2 regions of the Phascolarctobacterium faecium genome follow, and region 2 is predicted to be linked to the other one. Evidence: riboswitches for the same ligand, from Rfam matches in the RefSeq annotation. Region 2 holds a riboswitch; the other holds the start of a gene.
The links. Region 2 has a riboswitch for ZMP and ZTP ahead of PFJ30894_RS10415 (phosphoribosylaminoimidazolecarboxamide formyltransferase). Riboswitches for the same ligand answer to the same signal wherever they lie in the genome.
Positions count from the first base shown of each region.

Region 1: another riboswitch for ZMP and ZTP. It lies ahead of PFJ30894_RS00735 (L-lactate MFS transporter); the one in region 2 lies ahead of PFJ30894_RS10415 (phosphoribosylaminoimidazolecarboxamide formyltransferase).

Region 1 is NZ_AP019004.1:149,760-157,443, forward strand. Features, by position in the region: gene PFJ30894_RS00705 (helix-turn-helix domain-containing protein) at 1-136, opposite strand, end outside; gene PFJ30894_RS00710 (MATE family efflux transporter) at 610-1,965, opposite strand; gene PFJ30894_RS00715 (ABC-F family ATP-binding cassette domain-containing protein) at 1,993-3,900, opposite strand; gene PFJ30894_RS00720 (barstar family protein) at 3,963-4,232, opposite strand; gene PFJ30894_RS00725 (ribonuclease domain-containing protein) at 4,244-4,759, opposite strand; gene PFJ30894_RS00730 (helicase HerA-like domain-containing protein) at 4,771-6,255, opposite strand; ZMP/ZTP riboswitch at 6,433-6,518, shown strand; gene PFJ30894_RS00735 (L-lactate MFS transporter) at 6,598-7,684, shown strand, end outside.
Region 2 is NZ_AP019004.1:2,152,946-2,160,629, forward strand. Features, by position in the region: gene PFJ30894_RS10395 (RluA family pseudouridine synthase) at 1-285, opposite strand, end outside; gene lspA (signal peptidase II) at 249-692, opposite strand; gene PFJ30894_RS10405 (acyl-CoA dehydrogenase family protein) at 907-2,046, opposite strand; gene PFJ30894_RS10410 (hotdog family protein) at 2,109-2,549, opposite strand; gene PFJ30894_RS10415 (phosphoribosylaminoimidazolecarboxamide formyltransferase) at 2,778-3,956, opposite strand; ZMP/ZTP riboswitch at 3,996-4,072, opposite strand; gene PFJ30894_RS10420 (4Fe-4S cluster-binding domain-containing protein) at 4,176-5,072, shown strand; gene PFJ30894_RS10425 (ATP-binding cassette domain-containing protein) at 5,346-6,131, shown strand; gene PFJ30894_RS10430 (ATP-binding cassette domain-containing protein) at 6,249-6,935, shown strand; gene PFJ30894_RS10435 (DMT family transporter) at 7,025-7,684, shown strand, end outside.

The sequences.
Region 1 (7,684 bases), 450 kb from region 2:
GGCCGCATTCCATATTGCTCAGATGGGTCTGACTGATGCCCAGCGTTTGCGCTACATCCTGCTGGCGCAGCTTGCGCATCGTGCGCAGGAACTTGACATTGGCGCCAATTTTTTCCAGACAATCTGCATCGTACATCGTTTACCTCCGCCTTTCTCATTATTTTTAAGGTAAAATTTTACTGCTTTTCAGATAGATTCTTTGGTTTTCTTTTGATTTTCTTTTCTTAAAACGGTGTTTTTATTTCTCAGAGTAATAATAATTATTATAGCACGTATGTACCCCCCCACAAGACATGCAAACGGATATTTATCATAGACTTCCGTTTTGCCCCTCCCCGGCACTTATACAACAACCATCAGCGGGCAATGCTCTGCACGTGGTCACTGTCCTCCTGCTGCCCGCCTGCGCCGTCAGCAATGCAAAAAAATACCCCTTGTATACTTTGCAAATACACAAGAGGTCAGGATTTATTTAAGCAAAAAAATTTAGCCCCAAAGGGGCTAAGTATTCTACGGCGTTATTTTGCTATTTATTTTTTTTAACAGGCGTACACTTAAACACAAAACTCCGGCTTCTAAACAGCCGGAGTTTTGTGTTTATTGCGGTTTTTATATTTGTTCACGTGCCAGCTTTTTCTGCAGCCAGAACATCCGCAGCGTTAAGAAAACCGCCGAGAAAAACAAGCCTATATCCAGGCTCTGCCAATATGCGGCAGGACCATGCTCCATTACAAAATCCAGGAAACAGCCCAAGGGCAGACAAACAACCCAATAGGCAAAAAAACCGGAATAGAAGGTTGCTTTAACATCTTTATACCCGCGCAGGATTCCCTGGATCGGCGCTGCCGTCGCATCAAACAACTGAAAAAAGATTGCATAAAACAAAAAGCCGACTACTTTTTCAATAATGACAGGGTCAGTAGTGTAGAGCATGGCTATATAAGGTCTGTTAGTGTAAACCAGCACCGCCAGAAAAATCGCGATGGCCATATTGAGAGCAATGCCCATACGACTGAATTTCTGCGCTTCCTCAAAACGTTTGGCACCTGCTTCGACCCCAACTAAAATCGTCAGCGCCATAGAAAAACTGAGCGGCACCATATAAAGCAATGAAGTAAAGCCCAACGCTGCCTGATGCGCCGCAATGATGACTGTACCGAACTTGGCAATGAACAGTGCAACTACACCAAAAATACTGGCCTCCATAAACATTGCCAGACCGATCGGCACACCGATGCTGAGATTTTCACGCAGCTGTTTGATATCTAAATGGAAACGGTCTTTAAAAATCCGGAAATGCTCAAAAGCCGGCAGCTTATGCACGATCCAGACAAAAATAGCAAATTCCAGCCAGTAGGTAATACCAGTCGCCACACCGGCGCCAACCCCGCCCAAACGCGGCATTCCCAGTTTTCCAAAAATAAAACAGTAGTTCAAAAAGGCATTTACCGGCAGCGCCAGCAAATAAATCTTCATTGTGATACCTGTATGTCCCAAAGTATCTATCAGAGCGCGCAGCGAGGTTGACATAAAAAACGGTATCACACCTACGGCCACCGCCGCCATATACATCTTGGCAATATAATGCACCTGCGGTTCCAAATGCAGATGTGTCAGCAGGGTATCTAAAAATAAAACGCCCATTAAAATGATAACTGCCGAAAAAGCTATCGCCAAAAAAATCGTATGCCGAATGACCTTACCAATATTATCGCGCTTATCAGCGCCTAACAGATGAGCAACTATAGGCATCGCGCCTAATAAAACTCCATTAGTGCCAACAAAAATCGGCATCCAGATATTACCGCCGATCGAAGTGCCCGCCAAATCGACCGCACCTGCATGACCAGACATTGAAGAATCAAAAAAATTCATAGCCATGATCGCCGTCTGAGTAATCAAAATCGGGATCATCACTGAAAAAAGCCGCCGCAGGCGTTGTTTAAAATTTTCGTCTACTAACATATTTATCCCTTTCTATTTTAAGGCAGCTCAGAAAACACCGCTCGCCTCCGCCAGCTCCGTAAGATAGGCCCAGCGTTCCACAAGCTGTTCCAAACGCTGCTCGGCATCCTGCTGCTGCGCGGTAAGCTCGCCCAGCTTCACAAAATCACTGCCGGCGCTATTGACTTCCAGCGTCAGCATTTTCAGCTCGGCTTCCACACCGGCGATCATTGTTTCTATCTGCTCAAATTCCAGTTTTTCCTTATAAGTCATCTTGATTTGTTTAGACTGGCTTTTAACGGCTTCTATACGCTCCTTGCCGGTACCGGTTTTAGCACCGCCTGCAAGCATTGCTTTGCTTTCGGCCGCCGCTGCTTCATATTTGCTGTAATCGCCGATAAACTGCCTGATCTCACCATTACCCATAAAGGCAAAAATTTTGCCGGCAAACCGGTCTAAAAAGTAACGGTCATGCGAAACTGCGATGACAGCTCCATTAAAACTGTCCAGATAATCCTCCAGCACCGACAGCGTCGGGATGTCAAGATCGTTGGTCGGCTCATCCAGAAGCAAGACGTTGGGAGCACCCATCAGAACCCGCAGCAGATACAGCCGCCGTTTTTCTCCGCCGGACAGTTTATTGACCGGCACCCACTGCAGCTCGGAAGGAAATAAAAACCGTTCCAGCATCTGTGCGGCAGTAATCCTTGTCCCATCGTTTGTTTCGATGTGATCACTCACATCGCGGATATATTCCAGCACGCGCTGTTCGCTGTCCGGAAATTCGCTGTGCTGAGAAAAATAACCGATCCTGACCGTCTGTCCGATCTGAACACTGCCACGGTCAGGCACTAATTTTCCCGCCAGAATATCCATCAGCGTCGTTTTGCCGCTGCCGTTAGGGCCAACAATACCCACGCGGTCATTACGCAGCAGGATATAGCTGAAATCTTTAATATAGGTCACACCGTTGTAGTCAAGTCCCAGATGCTCGCACTCGACCACAGTTTTCCCCAATCGGCTGCCGGCAGATGACATTTCCAGTTCTCCCGATGCAGAAATATTTTTCACTTCCTGCTCCAGCTCGTTAAAACGTTCGATGCGTTCCCTGCTTTTTGTCCGCCGTGCTTCCGCACCGCGGCTGATCCAGGCCAGTTCACGCCGGTAAACATTGCGCAGCCGCTGAGCAGCAGCAGCTTCCGACTGGCGTCTTTCTTCACGCTTTTGTAAAAAAAGGCTGTAATTTCCTGTATATAAATAGCATTGCCCGCCATCTAATTCCAATGTCCGGTTGACCACTCTGTCAAAAAAATACCGGTCATGGGTCACCATCAGCAGAGCGCCTTTTCGCTTCAAAAGCAGCTGTTCCAGCCAGGCCACAGTTTCATTATCCATATGGTTAGTAGGTTCGTCCAAAATCAGAAGATCGGAAGGACGCACCAAAACTCCGGCCAGTGCTACACGCTTGCGCTGCCCGCCGGAAAGTTCCGCCATCGGCTGATTAAAATCACTGATCCCCAGCTGATCAAGCACCGCTTTAGCTTCGCTCTCCAGCTGCCAGGCATATGCGCTGTCCATTTGCTGCTGCAGTTCCAGCAGCCTGCTCTGTAACGCACTGTTCTCAGGATCAGCAGCCGCCAGCGCTGCCGCCCGTTCATAACGCTGCAGTAATTCCAGCTGCGGCGAATCTCCCTGAAATACCTGTTCCAATACCGTTGCCTGTGGATCATGATCAGGATTCTGCGGCAGATATTCGATCACGCAGCTGCCATTTGCCGTAATCCGGCCGCCGTCACCGGCTTCACCGCGTGCAATATCGCGCAGCAGCGTGCTTTTACCGGTGCCGTTGACGCCGATAATACCGATTTTATCGCCCATTTCAATATTAAAAGTTACATCTTTAAACAAAGTTCTGACGCCATAGCTGTGCGACAGCTTCTCTACACTTAAAATCATTCTTTTCGCCCTCTGTAAAACAGAATAAAAGCAGCCTGCCGCTTGAGCAGACTGCATATATTTTAAATAAGCTCTACTTGAAGATTAGGATTTGCAGCGGCGGCATCCTGTACAACTGTAAGCAGTCTTGCGCCATACCAACCTAATTCTGAACCTGCGGCTACCGCCTGCGGTATTTTTAGTATAACAGGCTCGCAGACTTCCGTCAAACAATCATACAATGCGTCCAGATTTTCACCGTAATAATCCGGCAGCTCAAGCTCCGTACGCAGATATTTATGCAGCTGCCTGATCGACTGCATCCTGGCCAGTGCCAAAGTTACTGTTTTCATCAGCCGCCTCCTTAATACAATTTTTCAAAGCTTTTATAATGATCGTCCGTATAATAGATCAGTCCGTCATTAGAATACACCAGACGTTTAGCATTCCTGTTACCGGTTTTGTAATCAATATCGCATTCTTTCCAGCTGCGTCCTGATTTCTGCGGCAGTAATCCTTCGTAGTTGCCATACCTGTCACCGCCTATACTTTTACCGGGCGCCACTTCATTCAGCGTTCCCTTATGCTTCCAGCCCAGGCGCTCGGCTTCACGTTTAGTAATAAAATTTCCCGGCAATTTATGAAAGGTATGGATATACAAAGCTACCTCAGCCTTACCGGTATAAGCGCGCCCTTCTTCGACTTTGAACTGCGCCTGCTTGCCCTGCAGCTGTGCCAGTCCACTTTTGGCGGTTTTGGCCACCTGCTCTGCAGCCTGCTGTTTAGCCTGATTCAGCTCTGTCTGAGGCGTTTTGCCACAGCCAAACACGGCACCGGTTATAAATAATACAGCCAGTAATGCTGCAAAAATCTTTTTCATTTCAAACACCTTTAAAACCATTTTTTCATTTGATTAAAAATACCGCGTACTATAGTGTCTACAGCTTTATTTTCCATTCGCGTCATCGTTTTGCTGATCAGCTTTTCCGCGACCGTAGGCGGTTCTTTTTTGGCAGCCGCGCTGCGGCTGCGCAGCTCTTTCTGCAGCGCCGCTTCTTCCTGTGCCCTGGCTGCGGCTTCCGCATCCTGCTGGGCTTTGGCGCTCAAAATCTCATAAGCAGACTCACGGTCTACAGCTTCAGCATATTTACTATACAGCGGGCTGGAGGCTATCAGCTGGTTGCGCAGCGTGTCGTCAGCTACGCCAAGATAGCTGCGCGGCGGCATGACATAAGCACGCTCCACCATTGTCGGCACTCCGTCAGCATCCAATAGTGATACCAGCACTTCGCCGGTGCCAAGCTCCGGCAGCACTTTAGCCGCGTCAAGATCAGGATTGGCTCTAAAGGCCTGCGCCGCAGCCTTCAGCCCCTTCTGGTCTTTAGGTGTGTAAGCTCGCAGCGCATGCTGCAGCTTGTTTCCCAGCTGTGACAAAACAGTATCTGGAATATCAGAAGGCTGCTGGGTGATAAAATAAATGCCGACGCCTTTGGAACGGATCAAACGCACGATCTGTTCAACTTTATCGAGCAGAGATTTCGGCGCGTCTTTGAAAATCAGATGCGCTTCATCAAAGAAAAAGACGATTTTAGGTTTTTCCGGATCGCCTGCTTCCGGCAGCAGGTCATACAACTCCGACAGCATCCATAATAAAAATGTAGAATATAACAGCGGAGTCTGAAACAGCTCTACGCAATGCAGAAGATTGATATAACCGCGTCCGTCATCTGCTACTGCCAGCCAGTCCCTGATGTCCAGTGCCGGCTCGCCGAAAAACACATCTCCGCCCTGTTCTTCCAAGCGCAGCAGCGCCCGCTGGATCGCGCCTACACTCTGAGCCGACACATTGCCATAGGCAGTTTTGAACTGAGCCGCATTATCACCGACGTACTGCACCATCGAACGCAGATCCTTAAGATCCAGCAGCAACAGTCCCTGATCATCGGCAATCTTAAAAATGATCGTCATAATACCGCTCTGCGTGGTATTCAATTCCAAAAGCCGACTCAGCAGATCCGGCCCCATCTCGGAAATAGTCGTCCGGACAGGATGCCCTTTTTTACCGAAAACATCAAAAAAACGTACAGGAAAGCCTTTGAACTCAAAATTTTCTATGCCTAATTTATGCAGACGTTTCTGAAACCCTTCACTGCTTTCACCAGCCTTGCACATACCGGAAACGTCGCCTTTGATATCGGCCAGGAATACCGGCACGCCCATCTCGCTGAAGGATTCTGCCAGCACCTTTAAAGTAACGGTCTTGCCCGTACCCGTTGCCCCGGCAATCAGACCGTGACGGTTTGCCATTTTCGGCAGCATGCAGATCTTATCCTCGCCTTTACAGACCCAAATCTTGTGTTCATCAGCTAAATACATGGTATTCCCTCCCGCATTTTTATAAAATAAACTACATCTTTATATTAATTTTTATTATACGTTATTTAAGGGTAAGAGTAAACAAGCTGGGCAGGTTCTGTTTTTATACTGCTGTTTTTTTATTTTTCCTTGCTTGACATTATCGTAATTCTTGCTATAATGAGAACATAAATCAAATAGACCTCGCAGGACTGACGGATAAAGTGGAATCAACCACGTGTACTGCGATGCCATAGAAACAGCCGACCGTCTGGGCAGAGAGAACTGATCCCGGATGGTTTTTTTATTTTCCGGCTTTGGCCCTCTCGGATTTTTTCTAGTGTGAAAAGGAGATGTTTACCTATGAAAAACAGATGGCTCATTGCTCTGGCGGCTATCGGCATCCATATCTGCATCGGCAGTGTTTACGCCTGGAGCGTACTGACAAAGCCTATTATGCAGGCTATGGGTTTTACCCTGAAAGAAACGACCTGGACTTTTTCGATCGCAATTTTATTTCTCGGACTGTCAGCGGGATTTTTGGGCGATTACGTTGAAAAATACGGCCCGCGTAAAAGCGGTCTCACCTCGACCTGCTTCTTTGGTCTGGGTATGTTCGGTACAGCGCTGGCACTGCATCTCAACAGTCTGCCGCTCTTATATCTTTTTTACGGCGTTATCGGCGGTATCGGTCTTGGGACCGGTTATATCACCCCTGTTTCGACGCTGGTCAAATGGTTTCCCAACAACCGCGGCTTTGCCACCGGTCTTGCTATCATGGGTTTCGGTTTTGCCAGCCTGATCGCAGGTCCGCTGATGCAGATCCTGGTTGCCAAATACGGACTGGTACAGAACTTTATCATTCTCGGCTGCGTGTACATGGTTATCATGGCCGCCTCCGCCTTATATCTTGAACCACCTAAAGCAAGCAACGGCGGGCCGTCCGGCATTAACGTCAAAAGTATCCTCCCGGATACTCAGTTCACAGCCAAAGAAGCACGCAAAACCTGGCAATTTTACGCACTGTGGTGGATTTTTTTCACCAATATTACCTGCGGTATCGGACTTTTAGCAGTAGCTTCACCGATGGCACAGGAAGTAGTAAAAATGACACCGATGGCAGCCGCCTCCATGGTCGGTATCATCGGTCTGATCAACGGTCTGGGACGCATTTTCTGGTCTACTATTTCCGACTATCTCGGGCGCAGTACAGTTTATGTAGTCTTCTTCCTGATCCAGATCTTTGCCTTCTACGCACTTGCAGAAACAAGCAGTGCCTTCATCTTCCAGCTGATTGTCTTTGTCATCATTTCCTGCTACGGCGGCGGCTTCTCCTGTATGCCCGCCTTCCTCAGCGATCTGTTCGGCACGAAAGAACTCAGCGCCATCCACGGCAAGATCCTGACTGCCTGGGGCATGGCTGGTATTGCCGGTCCTCTGCTGCTGTCCT
Region 2 (7,684 bases):
TTCATCTTCAAAAATAACATCCAAGGGAATAGCCTCAGAACGAATTTCTAAAAGTTCCGGCTCTGGCAGCATAACTGTGAACACATCGCCGGCCTTAACTTTATAGTTGGCTTTAAACACTTTTGCTCCACGAAATACACGCCCTTCCTCCAAAAGTTTTTGCATATTGGAGCGCGACACCTCTAGTTTTGCAGCCAGATAAATATCGAGTCTTTGACCAACATCATTTTCTGCAGCAGCAATATTTTCTACTTCTTCAGTATTTCTGTCTGTATTAAATTCCATATAATAAAACCCACCCCTACACAAATAGCAATATCTGCCACATTAAAAATAGGCCAGATACGAAAATCAAAAAAATCTACAACCATACCATTTTCAGCTCTGTCTATCAGATTACCGACAGCCCCACCAATAAAAAGTGCTGTTCCGGCCCGCACACACAAAGGTTCTGCTAAGATTTCTTTTCTAAACCACCAAACTATGACCAGCACCAGCAAAGCTACACAAATAAAAAAAGTTCTGTTATGAGCAAACATTCCAAAGGCAGCCCCTGGATTCAAAATATAAGTTAAATGGAAAATGTTAGGAATGATGGGAATACTTTGTCCTTCAGCCATCATAGCTACAACTATATTTTTTGTCAATTGGTCAAGCAAAACGACTAACGCCGCCAGCCAAATCAAAATCATAAGTTACTCCTATATTTATAAAAATTACTCTTATTATTATACCTGTAAAATTATCTTTTTTCAATGCTTCTTTGCCATAGTGTAATGAGAATCACTTGAGTAATCAGTCTTAATAATTAAAGTATATATTTTTTTACATTTATGCATAAATAATTTTGACAGTCCTATATAAAAAACCCGGCACCAAATAGTACCGGGTTTTATAAATAAACTATTAGTACAGAATTTTATTAGCTATAACCAAACGTTGAATTTGGTTTGTGCCTTCATAAATCTGCATGATCTTAGCATCACGCATCATTTTTTCAACCGGATATTCACGGGAATAACCATAACCGCCCATTACCTGAACAGCATCAGTAGTCACCTGCATAGCCACATCAGCAGCATAACATTTAGCCATAGCCGCCTCTTTGGAAAATTCCAGCCCCTGGTCACGCATCCAGCATGCTTTCAGTACCATCAATCTTGCCGTTTCAACCTTCATAGCCATATCAGCAATCATGGACTGGATCATTTGGAAAGAAGCAATCGGCTGGCCGAATTGTTTTCTTTCTTTAGCATATTTTACAGCACAATCTAAAGCAGCCTGAGCCAGACCAACGGATACTGCTCCAACAAAAGGACGTGCAGAATCCAAAGTATTCATTGCTATACGGAAGCCCTCGCCTTCACGGCCAACACGGTTAGCTTCTGGAATCACGACATCCTGTAAAATCAATTCACAGGTATTAGAGGGGCGGATGCCCATTTTATCCTCTTTTTTACCAACAGTAAAGCCAGGTGTTCCTTTAGGTACGATAAATGCAGTCAAACCACGGATACCACCGGATTTGCGGGTATTAGCAAATACAAGATAAGTATCTGCAATTCCACCATTAGTAATAAACGCTTTAGTACCATTAAGAGTATAAGTTCCGGCTTCCTTGTTTTTTACAGCTGAAGTAGCGACACCACCGGCATCTGAACCTGCACCAGGTTCAGTTAATGCAAACGCAGCCAGTTTACCATCATTAAGTAAATCACAATGCGCTTGTTTCTGTTCTTCAGTGCCGGCAATCAAAATAGGATAAGACGCCAGGGAGTTCGCAGCCATTGAGGTAGCAACACCTGCACAGCCTTTGCCCAGTTCTTCATAAATAACGGCAACTGTAACGCTGTCCAGTCCAGGTCCGCCATATTCTTCTGGAACAATAACATTCAAAAGCCCCATATCAGCAGCTTTTTCAAGCAGCCCGGGCATAGATTGATTATTTCTGTCCATTTCGGCAGCGTAAGGGGTAATTTCTTTTTCTACAAAATCCCTCACCATTTCCTGTAATTCAAGTTGTTCTTCATTAAGTGCAAAATCCATTTTGTCCTCCTTGTGTTAAGGCTTAAGCCAAATTGCTTGTTAAGGCGACTTGCCGTCAGCCTTTACCATTTACGGGGTATATCCTTAATTGTTTCCACAACAAACAAAGTCGTCAGTACCGTTGCCAACAGAGTATCATTTTCATCATATACCTCAGCTTCGGCCACAAGAGTCATTCGTCCGCAATGGCAAATCTTACAGACAGCATAAAGTTTTTCAGCTGCTGTGTATTTTACAATGTTACAACAAAAATTTAATGTTTCAGCTTCGACACCAACGCTGACAGCGCTGATTTGCAATACAGATTCAAGAAGACGATAAATAACGCTGCTACGGACCTTACCACGATGATCAAGGTCAATACCGGCCGTCAGAGAAAAACTTATCCGTATCTGGCCGCAGTTTAACTGTTCTATACTCAGCGCCGGATCATCTAAAAAGCGCCTTTCCAGACAAGCCGATTGCACTAAGAAAAGTATTCCCGATACATTTTCAGTACTCACGAACTACTCATCTCCTACTTGCCATAATCTTACTAAAACATAAACATATTTTGGACATTATACCTTGTGTATTTTACCACAAAAAATTTACTAACTCAATAGTTTTCAGACAATTTTATGCGATTTATGTAAAAAAAATACCACAACAGCTTCCAACGCCCACAAAACTGACTTGTCAGTCATTTTTGTTCAAAAAAATCCGCCAAAGTTTTCTTTGGCGGAAAGTTATTAATGATGGAACAAACGTAAACCAGTAAATGCCATTGCGATATTATATTTATCACATGTTTCAATAACATTATCATCTCTGATACTTCCGCCTGCCTGAGCAATATAATCTACACCGCTGCGGTGAGCGCGTTCAATATTATCACCAAACGGGAAAAAAGCATCACTGCCAAGAGAAACTCCGTGCAGCTTATGAAGCCATACTTTTTTCTCTTCACGTGTCAGCGGAGCTGGTTTTTCGGTAAAGAACTGTTCCCAAATTCCATCTGCAAGTATATCTTCATAATCGTCAGAAATATACACATCAATAGTATTGTCCCGATCAGGACGTCGAATACTGTCCTTAAAAGGCAGTTCTAAAACACTGGGGTTCTGGCGCAGCCACCAGTTATCAGCTTTATTTCCGGCAAGCCTTGTACAATGAACACGAGACTGTTGCCCCGCACCAATACCAATCGCCTGTCCATCTTTAACATAGCAGACGGAATTCGATTGCGTGTATTTCAAAGTAATCAACGCAATCAGAAGATCACGTACTGCATCCTCAGGAATTTCTTTATTGACAGTCGGACGATTTACCAGCAGCTCTGACGTAATTTTAGCCTCATTACGGTCCTGTTCAAAAGTTATACCAAATACATCTTTCGTTTCCTGTATCTCTGGAATATAAGACGGATCAATTTTTATAATATTATAAGTGCCCTTACGTTTAGTTTTTAAAATTTCCAAAGCTTCCTCTGTATAGCCGGGGGCAATAACGCCATCTGAAACTTCTCGAGCCAGCATAGCTGCAGTCTCCTTGTCACAGATATCTGATAAAGCGACAAAGTCTCCGTAAGATGACATACGGTCAGCACCACGAGCCCTGGCATAAGCAGTAGCCAACGGAGTCAGAGCTAGATCGTCAACATAATATATTTTTTTCAGTACATCGCTCATCGGCAATCCAACGGCAGCACCGGCTGGACTTACATGTTTAAAAGATGCTGCTGCAGGCAGGCCGGTAGCTTCCTTTAATTCTTTTACTAACTGCCAGCTGTTAAAGGCATCCAGAAAATTAATATAACCAGGGCGGCCGTTCAAAACCTCAATTGGCAGTTCACCTATTTTACTATAAATACGCGCCTTACTTTGATTTGGATTACAGCCATACTTCAATAGCAGCTCTTTCACGACTATTCCTCCTTAAAAATATATAAAAAAACCGACACTTCTGGGGTAAAACGCCCAGACGGTCGGCAACACCGGTCATACTCCACGTGGTTAATCCACTTCCGTCAGTTATATGACCTACTTCTGCTTTAGATTATACTTTTTACCGCTCTTTTTGTCAATTATCCTTTTATCTCTTGTCCAACTATGCTACAATTTAGAAAATACTCCAAAGGAGATGTTTTAATGACTTACTGTTACGTCTGCCCACACCGCTGCGGAGTTGACAGGGCAGAAACAATGAACAGTCCAAATGGTATTTTCGGTTCCTGCGGCTGCGGTATGCAGCCAATAGTTGCCCGTGCGGCACTGCATATGTGGGAAGAGCCATGCATAAGCGGCACCAAAGGTTCAGGCACTGTTTTTTTTAGTGGCTGCAATTTACATTGTGCATTCTGCCAAAATTACGAAATCAGCTGTTTAAATAAAGGACAGGAAATATCCGTTGAAAGATTAAAAGAAATTTATTTTGACTTAATTAAACAAGGAGCCCATAATATCAATTTAGTTACAGCAACACATTTTACTGAGGCTATTATCGCAAGCTTACAGGAACCATTGCCAGTCCCTGTAATTTATAATACCAGTGGTTTTGAAACTGTCGATACAATACACAGATTGAAAAATAAAATACAAATATGGCTTCCCGATCTAAAATATAGTGACGATTTAGCCGCAATAAAGTACAGTAATGCGCCTAATTATTTTAATACTGCTACAACGGCCATAAAAACCATGTACAAACAAGTCGGGCCCTACCAAATCGATGAAAATGGTTTATTAAAAAGTGGTGTAATTATCAGGCATCTGCTGTTACCGAATATGTTAGAAAATACACTAAGAGTAATAGACTGGATCGCTGACAATTTTGAACCGGGGCAAGTCCTGTTTAGTCTGATGCATCAATATATTCCATGCGGCCGAGCCGCTGAATACCCTGAAATAAACCGTGTTGTTACTGCAGAAGAATATCAAAAAGTTGAGCAGTACCTTTTCAATTCCGGTATTGAAGACGGCTTTATTCAGGAAGATACCGCTGCCAGCGCTGATTTTATTCCCATCTTTGATGGGACTGGAGTTTAGTTGACAAAGATTTTATAATCCTATATTATAAAAATATAATTATGAATATTGAAAGGACACTTGAACGAATGAAAAACTGATCCAATTTCGCACCTTATCTGAAAAAGACACAAAAACAGCTTAAAACCAAAAGCTTTGTTAAGTGTTGTCTTTTATCAGTAAGTCAGAATGGATCATTTTCTGCGATTTGAGGCTAAGTCTACCTTTACACCTCCCATTCTGTCTTGAATCGGGAGGTTTTTATTGTCTTCGAAAGTTAGGAGTTGAAATTATATGTACATCCTCGAAACCAATTCATTTAAATATTATTTAGGCGAAAGACTATTATTCAAACTGCCTGCTTTAAAACTACATACAAAAAGCCGTATAGGCCTGATCGGGCTGAACGGAAGTGGAAAAACAACTTTATTAGAGTTATTAGCAGGTATAAGACCAATTCCTGCAGCCGCAAAAATCATTTGCAAAACAACAATGACTATACTACCGCAATTAAAAGAAAGACTCTCCAAAAGCGGTGGCGAAACGACTCAAACCTACATCCTGCAGGCGCTCAAACAACAATCCGGTTTGCTGCTGGCAGACGAACCAACTAATAATCTTGATATGGACCATTTGTTATGGCTTGAAAAGGAACTTCGGCATTACTCAGGAGCCTTAATATTAGTTTCCCACGATCGTGATTTTTTAGATGCATTATGCAATGAAATCTGGGCTTTGGACGATAAACAACTTCAAATATATCAAGGTAATTACAGTAATTATCAGCAGCAAAAGATAATTTCTGAAAAAACTCATGATCAAGCTTATCGTAAATATATTATGCAAAAAACTCATTTAGAAACAGCTTTTTCTGCCAAACAGCAGCAAGCGCAAAAAGCTGTTAAAACCACGAAGATATCTTTATCAGAAGCCAGGATTACCGGAGCTAAACCCTACTTTGCTAAAAAACAGAAAAAGTTACAGCAAACAGGTCAATCCATACTGACGAGGTTAGACAAACTTAAACAGATAGAAAAAAGACAATCCTTACCAATAATAAAAATGAATTTACTGTCTTAAAAACTATGGCAGGGACAAATTTTAGTAAGAGCACATAACTGGTCTTATATTATTGATAAAAAACCGCTCTGGCAAACAGCAAGTTTTTCAGTAAAATCCGGCGACAAACTTGCCATCATCGGACCAAACGGCTGCGGGAAAACAACTTTACTCAAACAATTTTTAAAAGCACACAACAAACACTTGCCAAATGTGCAAATAGCCTGCGGAGCAAAAATAGGTTACTTCAGTCAGGATATTGATATTCTTGATCCTGATAAAAACCTGCTCCGTAACCTACAGTCAACGTCTTCACAAAGCGAAGCTTTATTACGTACTGTTTTAATAAGACTTCGTTTCAAACGCGAAGATTTTTTTAAACCAATACAGCTTTTAAGCGGCGGTGAAAAAGTCAAAGCTGCTTTAGCAAAAATATTAGTCAGTGACTGTAATGTACTTATGCTAGACGAACCAACCAATCACTTGGATCTGGATGCTGTAACTGCTTTAGAAGAATTATTATGCAATTATCCAGGAACTTTGATTTTTACAACCCATGACCGCCGCCTGCTTAAAGCCATTGCTAAAAATTTATTAGTCTTTGATGGAACAAAACTGAACTTTTTCCCTGGGCCATATGACGACTACTCAAATAAACAAATAAGCACTGAGTATATTGAAGCAACAGCAGATATTTTACTTATAGAAAATAAACTGGCTGAAATTATCAGTCACCTTAGCCTCAATCCAACTGAAAAATTAGAAGCAGAGTTTCAATCATTACTGGCAAAAAAACGCCTTTTATTGTCAAAGCAATCATCTTGATTTACAAAATAGTTTGCATTAGTCGAATTTAGCTGTTAAAATATAACTCACAATGTATTTTATTTTGCAATTTGTATTCAAGGAGAAAGATGATAAACAATTCACATAATAAATATATCATTTTCATATTGTTGCAAAGTTTTCTATACGGCTTAGGTAATCCACTCACTAAAATTGCTTTTGCCAGTATCACACCTTTATGGTGTCTGGCCTTTCGTTTTGGTCTGGCTTTTTCTCTCTTCGCAATTTTCTTTGCAACACGCTTAAGGAAACAGCTGCAGGCACTTTCTGCAAGCCAATATCTGCCAGCAGGATTATGTATGGCTTCAGCTTATATTTCATGTAATCTGGCATTAGAAGGAACTACGGCAACGAATGTTGGCTTTATTATGTCCTTATCAGTAATTTTCGCACCGCTTTTGTCAATAATAGTCTTACAGCGACCTTATAAACTTTCACATCTTCCTATACAACTATTGGTCATTCTCGGTATGTATCTACTCTGTAGTAATGGAGGAACGTTTTCTTTTAACCAGGGAGATTTATGGGCATTGCTTACAGCAGTCAGCGTCGCAGGAGCACTGGTCTTTGGAGAAAAATCTCTGAAAGCAACAGATGCTATCACTATTTCTGCTATTCAAACCTTTATTACGGCAGTTATCAGCATCGCAGGAGCTTTATTATTCGACGATATTAGCACTATCACTAAAATTCAACCAGAAGCCTGGGCTGTTGTTATCTATCTGGCT